DNA from 4 places in the Shewanella colwelliana genome. Region 1 is predicted to be linked to each of the others. Evidence: predicted binding sites of a transcription regulator. Region 1 holds the regulator's gene; each other region holds the start of a gene.
The links. The regulator FliA, encoded in region 1, starts transcription of late flagellar genes. The targets are predictions, from matches to a motif close to CTAAAGNTNNNNNNNNNNNNGCCGATA.

Region 2: BEL05_RS15600 (cytoplasmic protein) is a predicted target of FliA. The motif match lies at 3,995-4,021, and genes of this name have one in related genera.
Region 3: pomA (flagellar motor protein PomA) is a predicted target of FliA. The motif match lies at 3,690-3,716, and genes of this name have one in related genera.
Region 4: BEL05_RS11640 (flagellar protein MotY) is a predicted target of FliA. The motif match lies at 1,419-1,445, and genes of this name have one in related genera.

Annotation. Positions count from the first base shown of each region.
Region 1 covers NZ_MCBT01000018.1:116,533-122,602, reverse strand. Annotated here, with positions in the region: gene flhB (flagellar biosynthesis protein FlhB) at 1-310, shown strand, start outside; gene flhA (flagellar biosynthesis protein FlhA) at 455-2,554, shown strand; gene flhF (flagellar biosynthesis GTPase FlhF) at 2,566-3,954, shown strand; gene BEL05_RS07225 (MinD/ParA family protein) at 3,959-4,840, shown strand; gene BEL05_RS07220 (RNA polymerase sigma factor FliA) at 4,833-5,552, shown strand; gene cheY (chemotaxis response regulator CheY) at 5,595-5,978, shown strand; gene BEL05_RS07210 (protein phosphatase CheZ) at 5,992-6,070, shown strand, end outside.
Region 2 covers NZ_MCBT01000046.1:26,939-33,008, reverse strand. Annotated here, with positions in the region: gene BEL05_RS15620 (glycerol-3-phosphate dehydrogenase/oxidase) at 1-1,105, opposite strand, end outside; gene ohrR (transcriptional regulator OhrR) at 1,123-1,569, opposite strand; gene BEL05_RS15610 (OmpA family protein) at 1,888-2,340, shown strand; gene BEL05_RS15605 (thioredoxin/cytochrome c biogenesis CcdA family protein) at 2,552-3,958, shown strand; gene BEL05_RS15600 (cytoplasmic protein) at 4,080-4,277, shown strand; gene BEL05_RS15595 (GGDEF domain-containing protein) at 4,435-5,580, opposite strand; gene ahpF (alkyl hydroperoxide reductase subunit F) at 5,722-6,070, opposite strand, start outside.
Region 3 covers NZ_MCBT01000041.1:112,545-118,614, forward strand. Annotated here, with positions in the region: gene grpE (nucleotide exchange factor GrpE) at 1-466, shown strand, start outside; gene dxs (1-deoxy-D-xylulose-5-phosphate synthase) at 548-2,416, opposite strand; gene ispA ((2E,6E)-farnesyl diphosphate synthase) at 2,439-3,320, opposite strand; gene xseB (exodeoxyribonuclease VII small subunit) at 3,321-3,560, opposite strand; gene pomA (flagellar motor protein PomA) at 3,942-4,709, shown strand; gene BEL05_RS12880 (flagellar motor protein MotB) at 4,714-5,658, shown strand; gene thiI (tRNA uracil 4-sulfurtransferase ThiI) at 5,823-6,070, shown strand, end outside.
Region 4 covers NZ_MCBT01000037.1:17,059-23,128, reverse strand. Annotated here, with positions in the region: gene BEL05_RS11650 (substrate-binding periplasmic protein) at 1-687, shown strand, start outside; gene rnt (ribonuclease T) at 684-1,337, opposite strand; gene BEL05_RS11640 (flagellar protein MotY) at 1,481-2,362, shown strand; gene BEL05_RS11635 (prolyl oligopeptidase family serine peptidase) at 2,927-5,080, shown strand; gene ybgC (tol-pal system-associated acyl-CoA thioesterase) at 5,239-5,637, shown strand; gene tolQ (protein TolQ) at 5,627-6,070, shown strand, end outside.

The DNA of each region.
Region 1 (6,070 bases):
GGTGGCGGTAAAGTACGATGTGATGAAGGCATCAGCTCCTTATGTATTGGCTAAAGGGGTCGATGATGTTGCCTTTAAAATACGAGAAATTGCTCGCGAACATGATGTTGCTATTGTATCTGCGCCGCCGTTAGCCCGAGCGATTTACCATACCACCAAAGTGGATCAAGAGATCCCTGAAGGGCTCTTTACGGCGGTAGCTCAAGTGCTCGCCTATGTGTTTCAGTTACGTCAATATCAAGAGAAAGGCGGAAAAAGACCCACCCCTATTCCACTCAATCAACCCATTCCCGATGAGCTAAAACATTAAAAGCTGAACATCACAGCTCTTGTTATCATGCCAATCGTATGCTCAAGGATGTCGATGTTTTAGTCACTTAAAAGTCACTGAGTCTAGGTTGGCGTAGTTCTTGCTGATACCTGTATTAGATGTCAAAGTTCAGGCGCTATATTGATGGATTTTAAAGCAACCTTAGGTCAAATAAAGCAAGTTAGGCCCGCAAATTTTAAAGGGGTAGGGACTCCTGTACTCGTTTTGGCGGCCCTCGCCATGATTGTACTGCCGATACCGGCCTTTTTACTCGACATTTTATTCTCATTTAATATTGCGCTAGCCTTGGTTGTGTTATTGGTCGCTATCTACACCAATAGGCCGCTCGATTTTGCTGCATTTCCTACCGTACTCTTAGTTGCAACCCTATTAAGGTTGGCGTTGAACGTTGCCTCCACACGTATTGTATTGCTTGAAGGCCATAATGGTGGAGATGCCGCTGGTAAGGTAATTGAAGCCTTTGGTTCTGTTGTCATAGGTGGTAACTATGCGGTCGGTTTAGTGGTGTTCCTTATCTTAATTATCATCAACTTTGCCGTGGTCACCAAAGGTGCTGGACGTATTTCAGAAGTTAGTGCCCGCTTTACTCTCGATGCAATGCCTGGCAAGCAGATGGCGATTGATGCCGATTTAAATGCCGGCGTTCTAAATCAAGATCAAGCTCGTATTAGACGCGCCGAAGTGACTAAAGAGGCAGATTTTTACGGTGCGATGGATGGTGCCTCTAAGTTTGTTAAAGGTGATGCGATAGCCGGCATCATGATTTTGGTTATCAACATTTTAGGCGGTTTTGTTATTGGTATGGCACAGCACGGCTTAGACTTCTCCTCCGCCGTAGAAATCTATACCCTACTGACGATTGGTGATGGTTTGGTTGCGCAGATCCCCGGTCTATTGCTCTCTATTGCCGCAGCGCTAATGGTGACCAGACAGAACGAATCGGGTGATATGGGCCAGATGGTAATGAGTCAGATGTTTGATAGCCCTAAGTCGTTGGCTATTGCATCTGGTGTGCTGCTTATTATGGGTATCGTTCCTGGTATGCCGCATTTAGCTTTTCTCTCATTTGGTTTTATCACCGCTGGTGGCGCGTACTTTATTCACCGTAAAAAAGAGATGGATCGCCAACAAGCGCTTGAGCTTGCCAAAACATCTCCTGCTACGCCAGGTGACGCGAAACCTAAAGAACTTAGTTGGGATGATGTTCAACATGTTGATACCATTGGCTTGGAGGTTGGCTATCGCTTAATCCCGTTAGTGGATAAAGGCCAAGGTGGTGAGCTATTAGGCAGGATTAAAGGTGTGCGTAAGAAGCTCTCGCAGGAGCTAGGTTTCTTAGTTCCTGCAGTGCACATTCGCGATAATTTGGATTTGTCACCGAATACTTATCGTATTTCTTTGATGGGGGTGGCATCCGGCGAGGCGGAAATACGTCACGATTGCGAGCTGGCGATTAACCCGGGCCAGGTATACGGTAAGCTGGATGGTGTGGAAACCACCGACCCTGCATTTGGCCTAGAAGCGGTATGGATTGCTCCAGAGCTGCGTGAACATGCGCAGACAATGGGCTATACGGTTGTCGACGCCGCAACGGTGGTGGCTACCCACTTGAGTCAATTGTTAACCAATAACGCCTCTAAATTGCTCGGTTACGAAGAGGTGCAGCAGCTTATGGATATGCTGGCTAAGCATTCACCTAAGCTTGTGGGGGGCTTTATTCCCGATGTTATGCCGCTCGGAACTGTGGTGAAAGTGATGCAGAACCTGCTGAATGAAGGGGTGTCGATTCGTGATCTTAAGACGATTGTTCAAACCTTGCTTGAGTACGGGCCTAAGAGTAATGATACCGAAGTGCTTACTGCTGCTGTGCGTATTGCACTAAAACGTATGATCGTGCAGGAAATTAGTGGTCCAGAACTCGAAATTCCCGTCATTACTTTGGCGCCAGAGTTGGAACAGATGTTGCATCAGTCAATGCAGGCGACAGGCGGAGAAGGTCCTAATATAGAGCCAAGTCTAGCTGAACGTATGCAGCAATCGTTACTCGATGCATCGCAGCGCCAAGAGATGGTCGGTCAGCCAGCCATCTTATTAACATCAGGTATGTTGCGGTCGACCTTGTCTCGATTTGTTAAACATACGATTCCAAATTTACGGGTGATCTCTTATCAAGAGGTGCCAGATGAAAAGCAAATACGCATCGTATCAGCGGTTGGTCAGTAGAGGGTATTTAGGTGAAAATTAAACGTTTTTTAGCAAAAGATATGCGCTCTGCTCTGGCTCAAGTTAAAGAGACTTTAGGCTCTGATGCGGTGATCATGTCTAATAAAAAAGTGACCGGTGGCATTGAGATCGTTGCGGCGGTGGATTATGACGAGCCTAAATCTAAAGGCGAGCCCGTTTCACCAGTGTCTCAACCCTCTTTTCTCAACCTTGCCGAAGAGAAGGTCTCTATTGGACGCCAACCGATAAAGACTGAATCAAAAAGAAATCCTGCACCCGTTGCAGACTCTTTACAGGCACTATTGGAACGTCAACAGGGCCGTGTTGATCAACAGATGAGTCAGACGAACGATGACCTAGACATGCCTGAATGGGCTAAAGGGTTACAGGCATCTAAAAGTGAGCCGGCAAAGCCTCGCTTGGATGAGACCAGAACTGCGCAGATGCCAAAGCGTGACAAGGGCCGTGAACAGAGTGCTGAAATCGAATTAATGCGTGAAGAGCTCGCCTCGCTACGCAATTTGTTAACTCATCAAGTGACTTCCTTGATTACCGAGCAGAAAACCAGAGTCGATCCTGTTGGTGCCATGTTAGAGAGTCGCTTGCTCGATGCGGAGTTTTCTCCCGAAGTTGCAGCTAAGCTTTCTAGTCTCAGTGAACATTATCCGCCGGCAGAATTGGTTAAGACACTGCCAAGAAGTTTAGCGAATATGCTCGATAATCAAGGCGATGATATCGTTCGTCAAGGTGGCGTGGTAGCATTTGTTGGGCCAACTGGTGTTGGTAAAACCACAAGTGTTGCAAAATTAGCCGCGAGATTTGCTGCTCATCATGGTTCAGATCAAGTTGCATTGATAACAACCGATCATTATCGCATTGGAGCCTTTGAGCAATTGGCAACCTATGGCAAAATAATGGGATGTCCGGTTAAGCAAGCTCATGATCTGAATGAGTTGGAACAAATACTTTATCAGTTTCGTAATCGCAAGCTAGTATTGATAGATACGGCTGGAATGGGACAGCGAGATGTGCGATTGTTTCAGCAACTAGATAATTTAACTGCAAATAGCAGATTACCTATACGCAGTTATCTGGTACTGTCATCTACAAGCCAGAGAAGAGTGCTAGAAGATGCAGTGAAACAGTTCACCAGAATACCTTTGTCTGGTGCAATTTTGACCAAACTAGATGAGTCAGTTGCATTAGCACCAGCATTAAGCGTATTGATCCAAAGTGGGTTACCATTAAGTTATGTCACTGATGGTCAAAGAGTTCCAGAAGATATGCAAGTGGCCGATACGTTAGCGTTGGCAAACAAAGCCCTTTCGGTACTAGAAAAGAAAGAGCAACCAATACAAAACACTGAAAGGTCGTATGAACAGGCCTATGCATTTGAGTAAAATAATGAGTCGGGATCAAGCAAGCGGTTTACGTATGATGAATCAACCATATAACGAAAAAGTAAAAGTAATTGCCGTATCAGGTGGTAAAGGTGGCGTTGGTAAAACTAGCGTATCAATCAATACCGCGGTCTCGTTGGCGGAAAAGGGCAAGCGTGTGCTTGTGCTCGACGCTGACCTTGGCTTAGCTAATGTCGATGTGATGTTAGGCTTAAGGGCTGAACGTAATCTTTCTCATGTACTTTCTGGTGATGCAGACCTTGACGATATTATTGTCAGAGGCCCAAAAGGTATCGGGATTATACCTGCTACATCAGGTACGCAAGCCATGGTAGAGCTGACACAAGCACAGCATGCTGGACTGATTCGTGCTTTTAGTGAGATGCGCACACAGTTTGATATATTAATTGTCGACACGGCTGCAGGTATCTCTGATATGGTGCTGAGCTTTTCTCGTGCGTCACAAGATGTGTTGATCGTTGTGTGCGATGAACCGACATCGATCACCGATGCGTATGCGTTGATCAAGATCCTAAGTCGCGAGCATGGGGTGTTCCGTTTCAAAATTGTTGCAAATATGGTGAGAAGTCTACGCGAAGGTATGGAATTGTTTGCTAAACTAAGCAAAGTAACCGATCGTTTTCTCGATGTCGCACTTGAACTCGTTGCAACGATTCCATTTGATGAAAACCTCAGAAAATCAGTTCGTAAACAAAAATTGATAGTAGAAGCGTTCCCTAAATCGCCAGCATCAATTGCATATCATGGATTGGCCAATAAAATCATTAGTTGGCCAGTACCGCAACAACCTGGTGGGCATTTAGAGTTCTTTGTAGAAAGGTTGGTCCAACGTCCAGAGTACCAAGAGGATCGTGCGAGTGAGTAAAGCCTCAGCGTATACTTGTTTAGATAATAAAGCTTCTATCGTTGAACAGTATGCACCGTTGGTTAAAAGGATTGCTCATCATTTGTTAGCGCGGTTGCCCGCTTCTGTTCAATTGGATGACCTGTTACAGGCTGGCATGATGGGATTGTTAGAAGCCTCATCAAAATTTGACGGCAGTAAAGGTGCAAAGTTTGAAACGTTTGCAGGCATACGTATTCGAGGCTCAATGCTCGATGAAATACGCCGCGGAGACTGGGTTCCACGCTCTGTACATCGCAATCAACGTCGTGTCGCACAAGTGATAGATGAGCTAGAACAGGAGTTAGGTCGTGATGCAAAAGACAATGAAATTGCAGACCGACTTGATATGACACTGGATGAGTACCATCATATTCTTAATGATGTATCGGTTGGAAAAGTAGTTGGGATTGAAGATCTTGGGGTTTCGGTCGATGTAATAAGACATGATGAAGAATCCCAAGATGATGCATTCGAGGCGCTTGCTGAAACTCAGTTTCATGAAGCCTTGGTAGAAGCCATCAAACTTTTACCAGAAAGAGATGGTTTAGTTTTGTCGTTATATTATGACGAAGCATTAAATTTAAAAGAGATTGGTGCAGTACTTGATGTTAGCGAGTCTCGAGTTAGCCAGATACATAGTCAGGCAATGCTCAGGCTAAAGGCTAAACTTAAGCATTGGACCAAAATATAACGATTACATGAGCAAAATAAAAACAGCTCCGCGGAGGAAACCTTGGACAAGAATATGAAGATTCTCGTTGTTGACGACTTTTCGACAATGAGGCGTATCATCAAGAACTTGTTAAGAGACTTGGGTTTTAACAATACTCAGGAAGCAGATGACGGGTCAACGGCGTTGCCGATGTTGCAAAAAGGCGATTTTGACTTTGTTGTTACCGATTGGAACATGCCTGGTATGCAGGGGATCGATCTATTGAAAGCGATCCGTGCCGATGACGAACTTAAGCACATACCTGTATTGATGGTAACTGCGGAAGCGAAAAGGGAACAGATCATTGCAGCAGCCCAAGCTGGTGTAAATGGTTATGTGGTTAAACCTTTTACTGCAGCGACATTGAAAGAGAAGTTAGACAAAATTTTCGAACGACTCGGTTAATCAAGGTTAAGCTATGCAGGCAGAAACTTCAGGGCTGATTAGTTTAGCGCAAGCAAAGCAACTCGTAGAGTTGCTTCAAGCTAATGAGCAAG
Region 2 (6,070 bases), on a different contig from region 1:
CAACAGCGTCCTTCGCTGTGTGCCTAAATGTTGTAAGCTTGCCACCATAAATCGTCATTAGCCTTGGATGAGTAACCCGAGTATTCATCAAGGTTTCTCTGGGCAAGTCAAAAGCATCTACTTGCTGTTTTGGTAACACCCTCATTCCACAATAGTTGCCAATAACTTTATCAGCTAAGTGGCTACCCTCCTCAGAAAAAGGAAAGTAGTGTCGATAAATACCCAGTAAATATTGCGTTTCAGCTTGGGTGACACCCACTTCATCCGCATCATTCACTGGGGTTTCAGTGGTGCCAATCATGGTTTTTCCTTTCCATGGCATCACAAATACAACCCGTTTATCATAAATCGACTCAAGATAAAGAATACCATCGGGTGGTGGAATATCGAGTACCAGATGGCTGCCCTGTACCAACTCAATATCGACGCCAGTGACCTTAGGTTGCACCAACTCGAGGGTTTTATTCACCCAAGGTCCGCTAGCGTTGATGACACAAAGGGCCTTAAGGCTTTTAGCTAAACTGTTTTGCTTATAGTGAATAGTACAAGCATCTCTTTGATGCTCAATGGTCTTAATCTCCACAGAAGTATGGATGCGTGCGCCAATCTGTTTTGCGCTATCAGCGACGGCAAGCGTAAGGGCGTGATCGTCAGTTTGTGCATCCCAGTAACGAAACACAGCTCTCAATCCCTGCAACTTTAACCCAAACAAGTTCCCCCACTCTTTAGGCGCGATTGATTTGAACTGCCCAAGCGCATCAAACTCGCTTAATAACGCATACATACTGAGTCCAGCACGGATCGCGAGCGGGCCACGCTGACTACCTTGGTAAATAGGGATATAGAAGGGAACAGGCTTTACAAGTGTCGGCGCCAATAAAAGCAGCGCTTTACGTTGTGCCAATGATTCACGCACTAGGCTTATTTGGCCACTTTCCAAATAACGTAACCCACCGTGAATCAATTTACTGGAGTTGGATGATGTTGCCTGACCAATCTCACCTTTTTCCAAGACTGCGACACTATAACCTGCGGCCTGAGCACGCTGTGCAATGCCCACGCCCGTAATACCGCCACCAATGACGACCAGATCTACCGTATCCAATGTGTCACCTTAGTTGATTATGCCTTATTTAAATATTGATAAGCTTTATCACACAATAGCTTAAGTTGCATAAACTCTTGTGGTTCACCACCAACTTTACAGCGCATCATGGTTGGGATCTCTTTAGCCAACTCATGCAATGCATTGCCAGCATCGGTCAAATGCAACACTCGCACACGCTCATCGGTTTCGCTGCGCCCGCGAGTCACCAACCCCTTGCCTTCCAGTCGCTTCAAGAGTGGTGTTAACGTGCCTGAGTCGAGGTGTAATTGCTCGCCCAGGGTCTTCACGCTAATCCCTTGGTGCTGCCACAGCACCAGCATCGCTAAATACTGGGGATAAGTTAGGTCAAGCTTATCGAGTAGCGGGCGATACGCCCTCACCATTGCATTCGCCGCACTGTATAAGGAAAAACATACCTGATTTTCTAAAGCCAGAGGATTTAGCTCTTCGTTTTGGCTCATATCCACATCACCATAAATTTAATTGCACGCAACTTATAATCATTTTACTGCAAGTTGCCAAGAAAGTGAAAATTTCTCTTGGAAAAATAATTTCATTTAACTTGTCAATTTATTGTCTTTCCGGCCAAACAGTTAGCCTTTTTTCAAATAAAACCATCAAGATGCAAAGTGACTAAATTGTGACGCTAGTGTAATCACTCTGATGTGGTGAAAAAATCAGCTCGCCAGGCCCAAATCTAGGTTGATTTTCAAACGATAATCACCTAGATTCCACCCTCTTAATCTCGTTTCAATACCAACACATTGGAGGTGTTCACTATGAAGCAGCTGTTAGTAGTGATGATGTCATTTCTATTATCCACCCCGTTAATGGCAAAATGCCCTAAAAATATTAACTATGGTGATATTCCGTTCGAGAAAAACAGTTCGTATTTCTCGGGTAAATATACGCAAAAACTGAAGAAACTCGTCACAGAAACACAACAAGGCGACGGCTATTTGCTACTTGAATTTCCAGTTTACAAAGGGCAAACAGACAAAAAATTGCGCGAATATAATATGTGGTTAGCCAACCGCCGAATTGATAGGGTGAAACACTATTTAACCCAATCTGCCTTCTCACAACCTATTGTGACCCGCATATTAACTGCTAGTGATAACGATACCCGTAGCGTTAGCCTACACTGGTGTACACAAACAGTGCCTCAAACCATTATGGCGTCGACCGCGGATAAACAGTCAAACATCGACTCAATAACATCCCCTAAGTAGCCACGTCACACTGCAAACGAGCAAGCCGATATCATTTGCATACTGGCTTGCTCCAAAACGAGCCGCAGTTAACAATTCTATTCGATTTCACGATTTACATTGCAAATCTGACACATAAAATTAATCTCTTGCTTTTATATCAGTAAACTATTGATAAAGGATTTTCACCTTGCCTACTTTGCACTCGGCAAACACCTCTGAAGGAGGGATTATGTTACGACCCCTTATTTTTAGTTTTTTATTACTCTTTAGCTTTTTTCCAACCTTAACTTACGCAATCGATAATGCGTCAACAACAGATAGTCAAACTTGGCATTATGTTGACAGCCAAGGTCAGCTAAAAGTTAAACTCTATTTTTTCTGGTCAAAAACCTGTCCGCACTGTGCTGAAGCTCACCCCTTTATTGATAGTTTGCCCAAGCAATATCCTTGGTTAGAAGTGGAAGATTTTATGATCACCGCACCAGGTACCATGGAAGCGTGGCAAAAAATCGCAGAGAAAACAGGCACAGAAGCCCGCTCAGTCCCCTATTTTGCTAGCGGTGAAAAAGCGATAGTCGGCTACAGTAGCCATGCAGTTACGGGCGAGTTTCTTGTCCAAAAGTTAAAAGCATACTATGTGTCATTAGGCGGTCAATTAGCGCCAGAAACCGAAGGGCAATATACGAGTGAATTGCCAGCTTCAGGAGGTTTATTTCAAACCTGCAGCGAGAGTGCTAGCGAAGGCACGTGCGACTTAGGTGAAGAGACCACCAGCAATATCACAGCGTCTGATGTTCAACCCGTCGAATTACCCCTTGTTGGTGTCGTCCATCCTGAACAGATGTCATTGCCACTATTAACGGTAGTGCTTGCTGGGGTAGATGCGTTTAACCCATGTGCCTTCTTTGTACTACTATTTTTACTCTCTATTATGGTGAATGCTAAGAGTCGTACCCGCATGCTTATCGTGGGGGGGATTTTCGTATTCTTCTCAGGCTTTATCTACTTTATCTTTATGAGTGCTTGGCTCAACATTTTCCAACTACTCGGCGCGGGCAGCGATGGAGGGTGGATCATCCTTGGAGCGGGCATGTTAGCTTTGGTTGCCGGCGCGATAAACATTAAGGACTACTTTTTTACCAAAGGCGAAGTCACCCTATCGATGTCGGCAGAAAACCGTACAGGTTTAATTAAACGTATGGGGAAACTAACCAGCGCCAGCAGTATGACAGCAATGATTGCCGGTACAGTGGTATTGTCTATTTTAGCCAATGCCTACGAACTATTGTGCACAGCAGGCTTTCCGATGATTTATACGAGCGTGTTGTCCATGCATGACTTACCCACCATCGAACGTTACATGTATTTAATCATGTATAACGTGGTTTATGTCATTCCACTGGCCATCATCGTCATCGCCTTTAGTGTATCTCTGGGTAAGCGTAAGCTCACTGAAAAAGAGGGCCAAACACTTAAGCTGATGTCGGGAATAATGATGGTTGGTTTAGGCGGTATGCTCGCGATTGACCCCACGGCACTGCAAAATGTGGTCTTAGCGATCGGGCTTATCTTAGCCTCAATTGGGTTAACCTTTATTATCACCTTAACCCGAAAAGTAATCGCTAAGAAGGCTTAAGCCCTAGGTCAAACCGAGCAACGCGCCCAGTTTGGCCTAAAGCTTTTCAATTTATAGCCGATAACACTATAGTTAATGGTGTGCATTAATATGGTACAGAACTAAGTGTAAGGCGGTAATCATGGCAGTAACAGTTGGAACCAGTAATCTCCAGCCCAACCTAAGCAATGGCAACATTGGGGTTAAAGTGGCGCAGCTAGCCAAAGAGCAGCAGCAAGCAGAGGGAGAAATTGCACTACAGCTGATTGAAGCGGTCGATGCAACGCCAAAAGCTACGCCTGTAGGCAATAGTGGTCATAATATTAACACCACAGCATAGCATTTAAAGCGAGAATAGCCTTAAGCCCTCCTCATGGAGGGCTTTTTATTGGTGTTTGAGATGGTTGGAAACTGCCTTGAAAGTTTACAAGAGAAAAAGGATGGCCAGCAAACGTTGAATCGACTAGAAGAATTGTTTAGATAATAAAAACCACAATTTAGGACGGCATGGCGTCAGAGTAATAAGTATCTCTTCCCCCATGCTTCGCTTTGTATAAATAACTATCGGCTCGGGCCAGATAATCGTCAGAACTTTCTAACGCTTGCCACTGACAAATCCCTTGAGACACGGTGACATATTGACTCACGTCAGAGTCAGGATTCGGTATTTTTGCTTCGCGTAGCGCCTGTTTTAACTTCGCAGCAACCGTCTCTGCCCCTGCGGTATCGGTATTAGGCAGTATGAGTACAAACTCCTCGCCACCATATCTAGCGGCTAAGTCTCTAGGTCTTGAGGCTATCTCTGATAAAATCCGCCCAAGTGCCATGAGGCAGTCATCGCCCACTTGGTGACCGAGCTTATCATTGAGCCGTTTAAAAAAATCGACATCGAGCAAAATAAGGCTAAGTGGATGCCTATTACGCTCAGACACTCTGATCTCTTGCGCTAAAATCTCATCAAAATGGCGGCGATTACTTAAACCCGTTAAACCATCTATCAAGGCCATTCGCCGAAACTGTTTCACCAACTGCTGCTTCTCTACATCGCGTAAAATCGCTTTTTTGAACCAGCTGTATAAAACCTTTTGTGCACTTATTACAATCACCAACAAACACAGATATTTTGTCAAAGGGAATAAAAGATGCCCTGGAAGCTCGACTATTCTTACGACCATACCGATCATAATAAACAGCGAGACAGTTGTTAGCATTAAGCCGCGATGAGGAAAGAGCGCAATAGCAAAAGTAAGCACTAAAATATCGATGAGGGATTCAACACCCGATAACGTCGCGCCGCCAGTCTCTAAATCAAGCGCGTCAAGATAGGGCAATAGCGACAAAACCGCATACACCCAGCTAAGGGTTAATATCCCTGCAAAGGTAATAAGTATGGTTTGATTACTCTTTTTCTCGCCAATAATTTTAGCGGCTAATAACCCCAAAATAGTGACGATAAAGACCGGAAAAACGAACAGAATGGTTTGGCTAGCCACAATAAGATGAGCCGTTTTTGCCACATCATTTACAATGATCACACAGGCCAAAAAAATTGACAGCCAGCTCGCCCACTGTACCCCGTTAAAGAGGTATTTTTGGGTCTCAACTTTCAATTGCTGTTCAAAAATCGGCAGCTCTATATTCATGGCAAATTTATATTCTCGTCATGGTCTCTTTGAACAAGGACAAATTGGTTTAACCTTATTTAGCTTATATTGATTATAAGGTCTGAAAGTAAAACAGCCAGCTTTAGCTGACTGTTTTAACATGAACTTTCCTTGATATTTCTACGCTGCGTTATCAACAACAGCATCAGTTTGCCTGATCAGATAGTCAAATGCGCCCAATGACGCTGTCGCACCACTGCCCATGGCAATAATGATCTGCTTGTAAGCAGAATTAGTGACATCTCCCGCAGCAAATACGCCCGGTATTGATGTCTCACCTTTGCCGTCAACAATCACTTCGCCTCGGTCTGTAAGCTCAAGTGTACCTTTTAACCATTCAGCATTGGGCACTAAGCCAATTTGTACAAAGATACCCGCTAACTCAACATGGTGGCTATCGCCTGTGGCTCTATCAGTGTAGTTTAGACCATTGACTCGGCTGCCATCCCCGGTGACTTCGGTGGTCATA
Region 3 (6,070 bases), on a different contig from region 1:
TGCTGCAGAGGCTAAAGTTGAAGAGCAAAAAGATTCCGTGATACGTGCTGCAGCAGAGGTGGATAATGTTCGCCGCCGCGCCGCTATGGATGTGGAAAAAGCGCATAAGTTCGCCTTAGAAAAGTTTGCGAATGAACTACTGCCTGTGATCGATAACTTGGAACGAGCGTTGTCGGGAACTAACAGTGAAGATGAAAACACCAAAGCCATTTTTGAAGGTGTTGAGTTAACACTGAAGAGTTTCACCAGTGCCGTGGAGAAATTTGGTCTGTCTCAAATCAATCCACAAGGCGAAGCATTTGATCCAGAGCATCACCAAGCGATTGGTATGCAGCCAAGTGCAGACTTTCCAGCTAACACTGTGATGATGGTGATGCAGAAAGGTTATCTGCTGAATGACCGCCTCTTACGCCCAGCGATGGTGATGGTGTCTCAAGGCGGTGCATCGGTCGATACACAAGCCTAATCTTTACAGATAGACATGATTTAATCAAAGTAATAGACAATAAAAAAGGCCTCTAAAGAGGCCTTTTTTATTGTCGCGATTTTACCCGTTAAGGTAGTGCTCAATTTGGTTTAAAATGCCGGGGCCATCGAGTTGTAGCTCAGCCAAAATCTCGTTGGAGTCACCATGTTTAATAAACTCATCTGGCAAGCCGATGTTTAACACGGCTTTAGGCAGTTTAAGGGTTTGTAGCAGTTCGAGTACACCAGATCCCGCACCACCCATAATGGCGTTCTCTTCTACTGTGACAAGTAGGTCATGGCTGCTTGCTAGTTGCTGAACTAACTCAGCATCAAGTGGTTTAACAAAGCGCATATCGGCTAAGGTCGCATCAAGGGCTTCTGCTGCATGAGAAGCGGCGGCCAATGTGGTACCAAAGTTAAGAATCGCGACTTTAGTGCCTTGGCGTTTAATGAGGCCTTTACCGATAGGTAACGCCGTCATCGCCTCCACTTGATGTTCGCCAGTCGCACTCCCTCTGGGGTAACGAATCGCTGTTGGACCATCATTGTAGCAGTAGCCAGTATAAAGCATCTGACGACACTCGTTTTCATCGGAAGGCGCCATAATTACCATGTTCGGCACAGTGCGCATAAAGCTCAAATCAAACGCGCCTTGATGGGTGGGACCATCAGCACCGACGATGCCACCACGGTCAATGGCGAAAATAACGGGCAGTTTTTGCAAGGCGACATCATGGATCAGTTGATCATAACCACGTTGCAAGAAGGTCGAATAGATGGCGACAACTGGCTTATATCCTTCACAGGCGAAGCCTGCGGCTAAGGTTACCGCATGCTGTTCGGCAATGGCGGCATCAAAGTACTGGCTAGGGAAACGTTGAGAAAACTCAACCATACCAGAACCTTCACGCATAGCAGGAGTGATCCCTAAGACTTTTTCATCTTTGTCAGCCATATCGCAAAGCCAGCGCCCAAACACCTGAGAGAAGGTTGGGTCTGCGGGTTTAGCGGCAGGTTTTTCAAAAGTGGATGGGTCAAATTTTGGCACCGCATGCCATCCGATAGGATCTTTCTCTGCGGGTTCATAGCCACGTCCCTTTTTGGTCATGATGTGCAGAATCTGCGGTCCAGAAAGGTTACGCATGTTTCGCATGGTTTCAACTAACGCGTCGACATCATGGCCATCGATTGGGCCGATATAGTTAAAGCCAAGCTCTTCAAACATAGTGCCCGGCACAACCATACCTTTAAGGTGTTCTTCTGTTCGCTTAGCCATCTCTTTGATGACAGGCATTCCTTCTAGCACTTTTTTGCTGTTTTCACGGATAGTGGTATAGAAACGTCCAGACATCAGTTGAGCTAAATGGTTATTTAGCGCCCCAACATTTTCAGAAATCGACATCTCATTATCATTGAGGACAACTAACATATCGTTGTGCAGATCGCCGGCATGGTTCATGGCTTCAAACACCATGCCGCCAGTCATGGCACCATCACCGATCACGGCAACAACTTTGCGGCCCGCTTGCTCTTTTTCCGCGGCCACAGCCATCGCTAAGGCAGCACTAACTGACGTACCTGAATGTCCGACACTGAAAGTGTCATATTCGCTCTCTTCACGCCAAGGGAAAGGGTGTATTCCCCCCTTCTGCCTGATGGTATGCATCCTGTCGCGACGACCCGTCAAGATTTTATGGGGATAGGCTTGGTGCCCTACATCCCAGATCAGGCGATCAAATGGTGTGTTATAGACGTAATGAAGTGCAACGGTTAATTCGACTGTACCGAGTCCAGACGCAAAGTGGCCGCTCGAAATACCCACAGATTTGAGTAGGTAACTTCTAAGTTCATCAGCAAGTTTTGGTAATACACCTTGTGGCAGCTGTCTAAGCTCATCGGGTGTATTGGCCTGTGCTAGCACAGGGTATTTCGTAATATCCAAACTCATAGCGAGATTCTTTGTCTCTTTATTATACTCTTCGCTCAATGATAAAACGGGCGAATTCGGCAATTAACTGGCTATTGTATGGTAATTTAGCCAGCGCTGATAGGGCGTCGTTAATCAAACTTTCTGCAGTCGCCTGCGCCCCTGATAAACCTAATAATTTCGGGTAAGTACTTTTGTTCGATTCGCAATCGGAGCCTTGGGGTTTCCCAAGCTCTTCAGTACTGGCGATAATATCGAGTACGTCATCTTGAACTTGAAAAGCTAGACCGACAGCATCTGCGAACTCTAACAAGAGATCTTGTTCATTATCTGTGATGTCTGCGGCAATTATAGCTAATGCCACTGCGCAGCGGATCAGTGCCCCGGTTTTTAATCTATGTAACTGTTTAAGCGTCGTTAAATCTATCTGTTTGTCAGTAGCGTTGAGATCCATTGACTGGCCACCGCACATCCCTTGATAACCCGACGCTTTAGCTAATGCGGCTACCATTGCCAGTTGTTGCTTAGGGCTCAGTTGAGCCATTGGCTGGCTGATGATTTCAAAAGCCAAGGTTTGTAATGCGTCACCGGCAAGAATGGCTGTGGCTTCATCAAAGGCAATATGCACTGTCGGTTGTCCGCGGCGTAAAGCGTCGTCATCCATTGCAGGAAGATCGTCGTGAATCAGCGAGTAGGCATGAATGCACTCAATTGCGGCCGCGCAGGCATCTAAGCGCTCTAGGGGGACATTGAGCATATCACCGACGGCGTAGACTAAAAATGGTCTAATACGCTTACCACCAATCAATGCTCCATGTTGCATTGCAGCCTTCAATTTAGGCTCTGTGTCGTCTTGAGATGAGATGTAGTGGCGCAGGAGTTTATCAACTCGCTGCTGGTAGAGTGTTATCGCATCAGCTAGCAATTATTCGCCCTCGGCAAGATAGGGGGTCAAGGTTTGTTGATCGTGCTCTTGAGTCAGTATCGATACTTTCTGTTGGGCAGCTGCCAGCTTATTTTGACTATTGCGGACTAAATTAATACCACGTTCAAACTGCTTCAGCGCATCATCGAGCGAGACATCTCCCTGTTCGAGATCGGAAACAATACGTTCTAGCTCAGATAGCGACTCTTCAAATGAGAGGTTTTCAGGTTTTTTAGCCACGACAATTTTCCCAAGAAATTAGCGACACACAAAGTATATCAGTGAACCCTAAGGGTCAAATCATGGTGTCGGATATTTGTGCAATAGCACGCTTTAAGGAGGTTTTTTTATAAAAAATTGAATTTGTAGCTAAACTTGCGTGTAAGCTGTCCGATAATTGAATTAGAACAATACTCAATTTTGCCTGATATTATATCCTAAAGTGGACCTGGCAGTTAGATGAATAATGTGCCGATGGGAGACTTTTATGACAAAAGAATGCACAAGTGCCTCCGCCTTTCCATGCTGTTAGGAAAATTTTTTAGGTGCAGAGACATTGACCGCGCTGATTGAAACCGCTCGGTTTTAGAAACAGCCAAATACTAAACATGAGGAACAGTTGTGGATTTAGCGACCCTGATAGGCCTAATCGGCGCGTTTGGTTTTATTATTGGAGCTATGGTCAGTAGTGGTGGTATCGCGATTTTTATCGACGTGCCCTCAGTGCTCATCGTAATGATCGGTTCTCTGTTTGTGGTGATGATGAAGTACAACCTAAAGCAATTTTTAGGTGCGGTTAAAATTGCTGCTAAAGCGTTTATGTTTAAGATTGATAAACCCGAAGAGTTGATTGAGCAGTCTGTCACCATGGCGGATGCGGCGCGTAAAGGTGGCTTCTTAGCCCTGGAAGAGGCTGAGATCACCAATAGTTTTATGCAAAAAGCGGTCGATATGTTGGTGGATGGACACGATGGCGATGTGGTACGTGAAGCATTGGAAAAAGATATCGCCTTGACCGAAGAGCGTCATAAAACGGGTGTCGGTATATTTAAAGCCTTGGGTGATGTCGCCCCGGCAATGGGGATGATTGGTACGCTTATTGGTTTGGTGGCGATGCTCTCCAACATGGATGACCCCAAGTCTATTGGCCCTGCGATGGCGGTGGCCTTGTTAACCACCTTGTATGGGGCAATTATAGCTAACATGATCGCCATTCCTATTGCCGATAAGCTGGCATTACGTATGGGTGAAGAGATGCTCAACCGTAATTTGATTATGGATGCTGTATTGGCAATTCAAGATGGTCAAAACCCACGTGTCATTGAAGGGTTCCTTAAAAATTATCTCTCTGAAAAGCAGCGTCAAATAGATACAACGGACGGGGAATAGCCAGATGCCTAAAAAGCAGAAGTGCGATTGTCCACCTGCGGGAGCGCCAATGTGGTTGGCGACCTTTGCCGATCTCATGTCGCTGCTGATGTGTTTCTTCGTATTGCTTTTGGCGTTCTCTGAAATGGACGTGATGAAGTTTAAACAGATCGCTGGCTCAATGAAGTATGCTTTTGGTGTGCAGAATAAAGTTGAAGTCAAAGATATTCCCAAAGGTACCTCAGTGATTGCGCTTGAATTTAGACCGGGCAAGCCTGAGCCAACGCCTATTGAGATCATTAATCAGCAAACCAATGAGATGACTGAGCCGACGATTGAAGTGCAAGCCGGTGAAGATGACAGTGCTGGTGGTGTTCAGCAACAACGTGGTGAGCAGCGTGGTGGTGAGGCGTCCTCAACTTCTCAAGAACAAGCAGAGGCTGAAGCGCAATCACAGTCACAGCAAGCTCAAGCGGCTGCGCAAGATCAGATTAACGATCAGGTGAAGAAAATGGCGCAAGAGCTCAATAAAGAGATCGTCGATGGCGCCATTGAGATTGAGTCCTTAGGTCAGCAAATCATTATCCGCATTCGTGAAAAGGGCGCTTTTGCATCGGGGTCTGGCTTCTTGCAACCTAGGTTTAAACCGGTTGTGCGCCGTGTCGGCGAACTGCTTAAAGATGTACCGGGTATAGTAACGGTATCGGGCCATACTGATGATATGAATATTAGCAATGAGCTCTATAGCTCTAACTGGGACCTGTCTAGCAAGCGTGCTGTTGCCGTCGCCCATGAGCTTATTCGTGTTAAGGGGTTTGATCAGCAACGAATGAAAGTGGTGGGTATGGCTAACTCGGCACCGTTAGTTGGCAATGATTCTGCCAACAGCCGTGCGCGTAATCGCCGTGTGGAAATCGCCATTGAGCAAGGCAAGGCAAAAGAGTCTGATGAGATATTGGTCGGGCAATAATCACTGTTGTGACCCATCTCAATAATCAATAAGCCCTTTTAGGGCTTATTTTTTGTCTAGCTGCGATTTAATCTATCTTTTCAGCAGCCTTAATAGGCATTAATGCGGCTTACTTGATATAATGGCTAAATTGCTGTTTAAAATTTTACCTCCTCGGAACTCCCATGAAATTTATCGTAAAACTGTTTCCTGAAATCATGATGAAAAGCAAACCGGTAAGAATGCGTTTTACCAAGATGCTTGAAACCAATATCCGTAACGTGCTGCGCAAGGTCGATGAAGAGGCCACCGTACAGCGTCAATGGGATAAAATCATGGTTAAGGTTCCCGCTGGTAAGCCTGAGATGGTGGCGGTTTATGCTGAACGCTTAGCCTGTATACCTGGTATTGCCCATGTGCTGCAGGTCAAAGA
Region 4 (6,070 bases), on a different contig from region 1:
AATGTGTCAGGCTCAAGTAGCTGGTACCCTTATTACATCAGTGAAACCGCAGATCGTCCCGGAATTCTTGGTGAATTAGTCCCGCAAATATTTGCTAAAGCAGGGATTAAATTAAAGAAAAAGAAACTTCCACCTAAACGCACTAATAGCGCGTTAGAGACTGGTCAGCTAGATTTTGACGTGGTCAGCCCTAGCTGGTTTGAACATCAAGACTTAGGTGAGTTATTTGTCCAATCTGATCCCCTGTTTCCAATCAAAGAACATATTATTGTTTTAAATGAAAATGTGACCGAATGGCAGTCAATCACCAAGATAAAAAATCAACAGATTGGCACAGTACATGGTTACCTTTATCACGACGATGATCAATTTATGCGGATAGATTTTAAGTCTGAACGCGAGTTGGTGATGGCCCTGAAAAAGCAACGTGTGGCCGCTGCGATATCGGGCGACCTCACCGCGCTTTATTGGGCAAAAGAGCTAAATATAGGCATTGGCTTGGCCGCTTTACACTCAGATGGGGAGTTAGTGGTCAGGATCAGGAAAGAACATGAACAGCTATTGCCACAGATTAATCAAGCCATAGCGATGTTAAAGCACAATGGTGCGATTGATGCGATAGTCGACAAATATGTGTCAAGGTCACCCACTCATAAACCAGTGAGTGACGTCTCGGTCAATAACTAGGCTTCAATTTCGTCATCTTGCGCGATAGGCCAGCCTCCTAAGGCTTTCCATTTATTGACGATATGACAGAATAACTCGGCAGTACGCTCAGTGTCATACAGTGCCGAGTGAGCTTCTTTATTATCAAAATCGATACCCGCGATAGCGCAGGCTTTGGCCAACACAGTGTGACCAAGCGCCAGTCCTGACAGGGCTGCGGTATCAAAGGTGGCAAAAGGGTGAAACGGCGTGCGTTTTAATCCAACACGGTCGATAGCTTTAGTCACAAAGCCATGATCAAAAGCCGCGTTATGGGCGACAATAATACTACGGTGACAACCGCTGTTTTTCTGCGCTTTTTTAACTTCTTTAAATATCTCTAAAAATGCCTCTTTCTCAGACACCGCGCCGCGTAACGGGTTCGTGGGATCAATGCCATTAAAGGCTAGCGCTTCAGGCTCTAAATTAGCTCCCTCAAAAGGTTCGATATGAAAATGCAGGGTTTTATCTAAGACTAAATCCCCCTCATCATTCATCTTTAGCAGGGTGACAGCAATTTCAAGCAACGCATCGGTCTGGGCGTTAAAGCCTGCAGTTTCTACATCGATAACCACGGGGAAATAGCCCCTAAAGCGGTGGTTTAGTTTATTGGCGTCGCAAATATCGCTCATCAAAATATCCAAATAATTAGTCAGTGGCTATTATGAAGTATCTAGCGTTACCTTGTCATGTTTGATTGGCTAATATATAAGCTAAAGGAATGCTTAAAGAGGCCGATAGGGTTAAGTAACACATTTAATATGAGTGATTGTCTATGTTGGGTAGGGTGCTATTTGCTGTAACAGGATTACTGGTCGCGGGCTTGCCTATGCTCGCCAATGCCGAGTTGCGCCATTATGTTGCATCATTAGAGCAGTCTCAGTGGCGATTGAGTGACAATACCCCTATCGTATGTCGTCTTGAGCATGAGATCCCCTCATACGGTAAAGCGGTATTCACCAGTCGTGCAGGCAAAGATCATGACTTAAATTTTACTCTCGATATGTGGGTAAAACCTGATGAAGTGACTAATGCAAAATTGATGAGTATGGCTCCATCCTGGCGTCCAGGACTGTTATCAAAACCGATTACTGAACTCACTTATCAAAAGTATTTTAGTGGAGAAGTCCCTAAAAATGCCGCGTGGTCTATGCTCAATGAGCTAGAGCGTGGCATGCAGCCTACCTTTTATTATTCAGATTGGTATAACCGGTCGAGTAAAGTTGCCGTGGGGTTATCAGCAGTGAATTTTGGTCGTCAATATTCTGAGTTTCGCTCCTGCCTGGCTAATCTTTTACCTTATAGTTTTGAGGATATTGCGTTTACCGTTCTAACCTACCAAGCTGGTGGTACGGAATTGACTCGCTACGCTAAAGCGCAGATTGCGAAGGTACAAGAATACTTGGCTTACGATCCAGAAGTAGAATTGGTGCTTATTGATGCCTATACCGATAGCTACGGTGGTCGTTCTGTTAACCAGAAGGTGTCTGAGAAACGTGCAGACTCGGTTAAGCAGTTTTTCCTGTCAGCTGGCATTCCTCAAGAGCGTATCCACACCGAAGGACATGGTGAGCGCCGTCACGTTGCCTCAAATGCCACGATTGATGAACGATCGCGTAACAGGCGAGTTGTCATTAGGTTAAGTAAGCCACTTTAACTCGCAAGCGACATACCAATCAGCCCCGCTATAAAGCTGGGCTTTTTTGTGGGTCACTTTCCTTCAGGTAAAAAAAAGCCCACTTAATACTAAGCGGGCCGCAAATAATATATTGCAATCAACAAATTGAAGGAAGGAAGTCAAGCATAAGAACCAGGGATAGATTCACGTGCCTCGCACACAAATCTGGAGTTCTTGTTTTCAAATCTGCTGGGAGCAGACACTTCCTGAAAACAGGGCGAATTATAGGGTCAGACCTTTATACCGTCCAACTAAAAAAATTCCTGAAATTGATTACTTTTACTAATGAATGGGCGGGGCTGTATTTTGGGCAGATTCACTAATAATGCTTGTTTGCGAGTGGTTAAGCAGATTCCATGCATAATTTGACGGTTTAATTAATTCATCCATGTTAGTTTTTTATTAACGTTTACACCTTGGACTCGATTTGATGAATTTTTTTAACCCGTTGCGCAGTTTTTTTTTACTTGTATAGTACTTCGTTAATGGGACGGCGTTCACATTACAAGATGAATAATAAATAGATAACCAGGACGGCAATAGATGGCTCTAAAAGCGATTATCTCTAAACAACACCTGCTTATTGCAGGGCTTGGGTTGACATTAATGGGATGTCAGCACAACAGCGCAACTGTTGAACAATCAACGCAGGCAGTTTCTGCAACAGGCGTAGTGGAAACAATCCATGGCGTAGAGGTGGCAGACCCATACCGTTTCCTTGAAGAGGAAACTGATGCGACCCATCACTGGGTGAAGCAGCAACAGCTTGCTGGTCAAGCGTATTTGGCCAAGATAGACAACAAGCAAGCGATTGTTGACCGTATTACCGAACTGTGGAATTTCGAGAAAGTGACGGCCCCCTCTGAGCATGGTGACAACACCTTCTTCTACCGCAATGATGGCTTGCAGGCTCAATCTGTGCTTTACGTTAAAAATAGTGCTGGCGAAGAGACCGTTGCGTTAGATCCTAATGGCTTTTCTACCGACGGTACAGTGGCCTTAAGTGGTGTGTCTGTCAGTGGCGACGGCAAAACAATCGCTTACGGTGTGTCTAAATCGGGTTCAGATTGGCAGCAATGGCAGTTTGTCGATGTTGCTACAGGCAATAAACTGAGCGACGAGCTCAAATGGATTAAGTTTTCCAGTGCTGAGTGGAGCAAGGACAACCAAGGCGTTTATTACTCTCGATATGATGCGCCAGAGGGCGGTAATCTGTTAGCTGATGTCAATTTCAACCAAAAAGTGTACTTTCACAAATTGGGGACCAGTCAGTCGCAAGATGTATTGGTGTATGAACGTCCTCAAAATAAAGATTGGGGGTTTGGGGCAGAAGTCTCTGAGAAGGGCGATTACCTGCTGATTTCTATATCTCAAGGTACCGATAGTCGCAACCGCTTCTTTTATAAGTCGCTCAACGATGCTAATGGCAAAGTTGTAGAGTTGATTGTTGATCTGGAAGCTGAATACAGTTTCTTGGGCAATGACAAGTCAGTGTTCTATTTTAAGACTGACTTAAATGCACCCAACGGTAAAGTGATTGCCATTGATGTGAATCGTCCCGCAAAGGCAAATTGGAAAACCATTATTCCAGAGTCTCAAGATCCCATTAGCAATATAGCGATTATTAATGATCACTTAGTTGTTAGTTACTTGCATGATGTATTAGGTCAATTGTCGATATTTAGCATGGATGGCGTTAAACGTCAGGATGTCGATCTACCGGGGAAAGGTAAAATAGCGGGCCCTTACGGTAAACGTAGCAAAGATTACTTCTACTACACCTTTAATAGTTACGTTCAGCCTCAGACAACCTATAAGTTTGATTTCAAAACAGGGAAGTCAAGTTTATATGCCAAGCCAACAATCTCTTTTAACCCTGATGACTATGTTTCTGATCAAGTCTTCTACACCAGTAAAGATGGTACTCGTGTGCCGATGATGGTGTCTTATAAGAAGGGGTTAAAGCTAGATGGTAATAACCCGACACTTTTATACGCCTATGGTGGTTTTGCCATTTCGCTAACTCCTCGTTTCAGCCCTGCCAATATTGCTTGGATGGATATGGGGGGGATTTATGCGGTGCCTAACCTTCGTGGTGGTGCCGAATATGGTGAAAGCTGGCATCAAGCGGGGATGTTCGATAAGAAACAGAACGTATTTGATGATTATTATGCGGCGGCCGAATACTTGATTGATAACAAGTATACTAATAGCAAAAAACTTGGTGCCTATGGACGTAGTAACGGTGGCCTCTTGATGGGTGCAGCCCTAACACAGCGCCCAGAGCTTTTTGCAGCTGTTCTTCCAGCGGTTGGTGTGCTGGACATGTTGCGCTTCCATAAGTTCACCATTGGTTGGGCATGGACCAGTGAATATGGCAGTGCCGATGTTGCTGAGCAGTTCCCAGCATTGCTGGCTTATTCGCCTTACCACAACATTAGTGAGCGGGCGTATCCAGCGACTATGGTCATGACTGCCGATCACGATGATCGTGTGGTGCCGCTGCATAGCTTTAAATTTGGAGCCTTGTTACAAGATAGGCAAAAAGGTGATGCGCCAGTGATTATGCGTATCGAATCTAAAGCGGGTCACGGTGCGGGTAAGCCAACCTCTATGAAAATCGATGAGTTTGCCGACATCTACAGCTTCTTGTGGCACAACTTTGGATTGAAGGTGCCAGCCCAAATAGGCCAATAATCGTCATTGATGTTAAAAAGGGAAGTATTAACTTCCCTTTTTTATTAACAAAATTTTATGAAGTTAGTGAGACGTGACGTTATAGGAGCCATTCACAATTGCTCGCGCTCTAGGTATAGTAGGCCTCTATTTTATCCAATGCTGGGCATGTAGATTTAATGTTCCGATGGCCGATATTTGTTTATTACGAAGATACCGATGCTGGTGGCGTTGTGTATCACTCCAACTATCTCAACTTTTTTGAGCGCGCTCGCAGTCAGTGGCTAAAGCACATGGGCGTAAAGCAAACCCAACTGCTTAATGACGATATTGCTTTTGTGGTGAAAAAGGCTGAATTGGATTTTAAAGTCGCAGCACGATTTGAGCAGGACCTTTTTGTCGAAACTGAGGTCATACAGTTGAAGAGAGCGTCATTACTGTTTCGCCAGCGTTTGGTTGATGATGATGGATTGCTATATTGCGAAGGGCAAGTTTTAGTGGCATGTGTTGCATTGTCGCAGATGAAGCCTAGAGCCATTCCCCAAAATATTGTTCAGGAGTTTGATGGTGGAAGCTGATATTTCTTTTGTTAGTCTTTTTTTACAGGCAAGTTTGTTAGTTAAATTTGTCATGCTGACGCTGTTAGCACTATCTGTTGTGTCATGGGCGGTTATTATTCAACGTCGTCGTCTTCTGACTACCGCTAGAGAGCGCTCACTTAAATTTGAAGACAAGTTTTGGTCGGGTGTCGATCTTAATAAGTTGTATAAAGAGTTAGCGGCACGCCAAGACAGTAATACGGGTCTCGAAGCGCTGTTTTTTACCGGCTTTAAGGAGTACGCACGTTTAAACAAGCTCAACGGCAAAGTGCCTGCAGCGGTGATGGACGGTAGTTACCGAGCGATGCGGGTTTCGCTATCACGTGAAATGGAAAAGCTTGAAACTCATTTACCTTTATTGGCTACCATTGGCTCAACCAGTCCTTATATCGGTTTATTTGGTACCGTATGG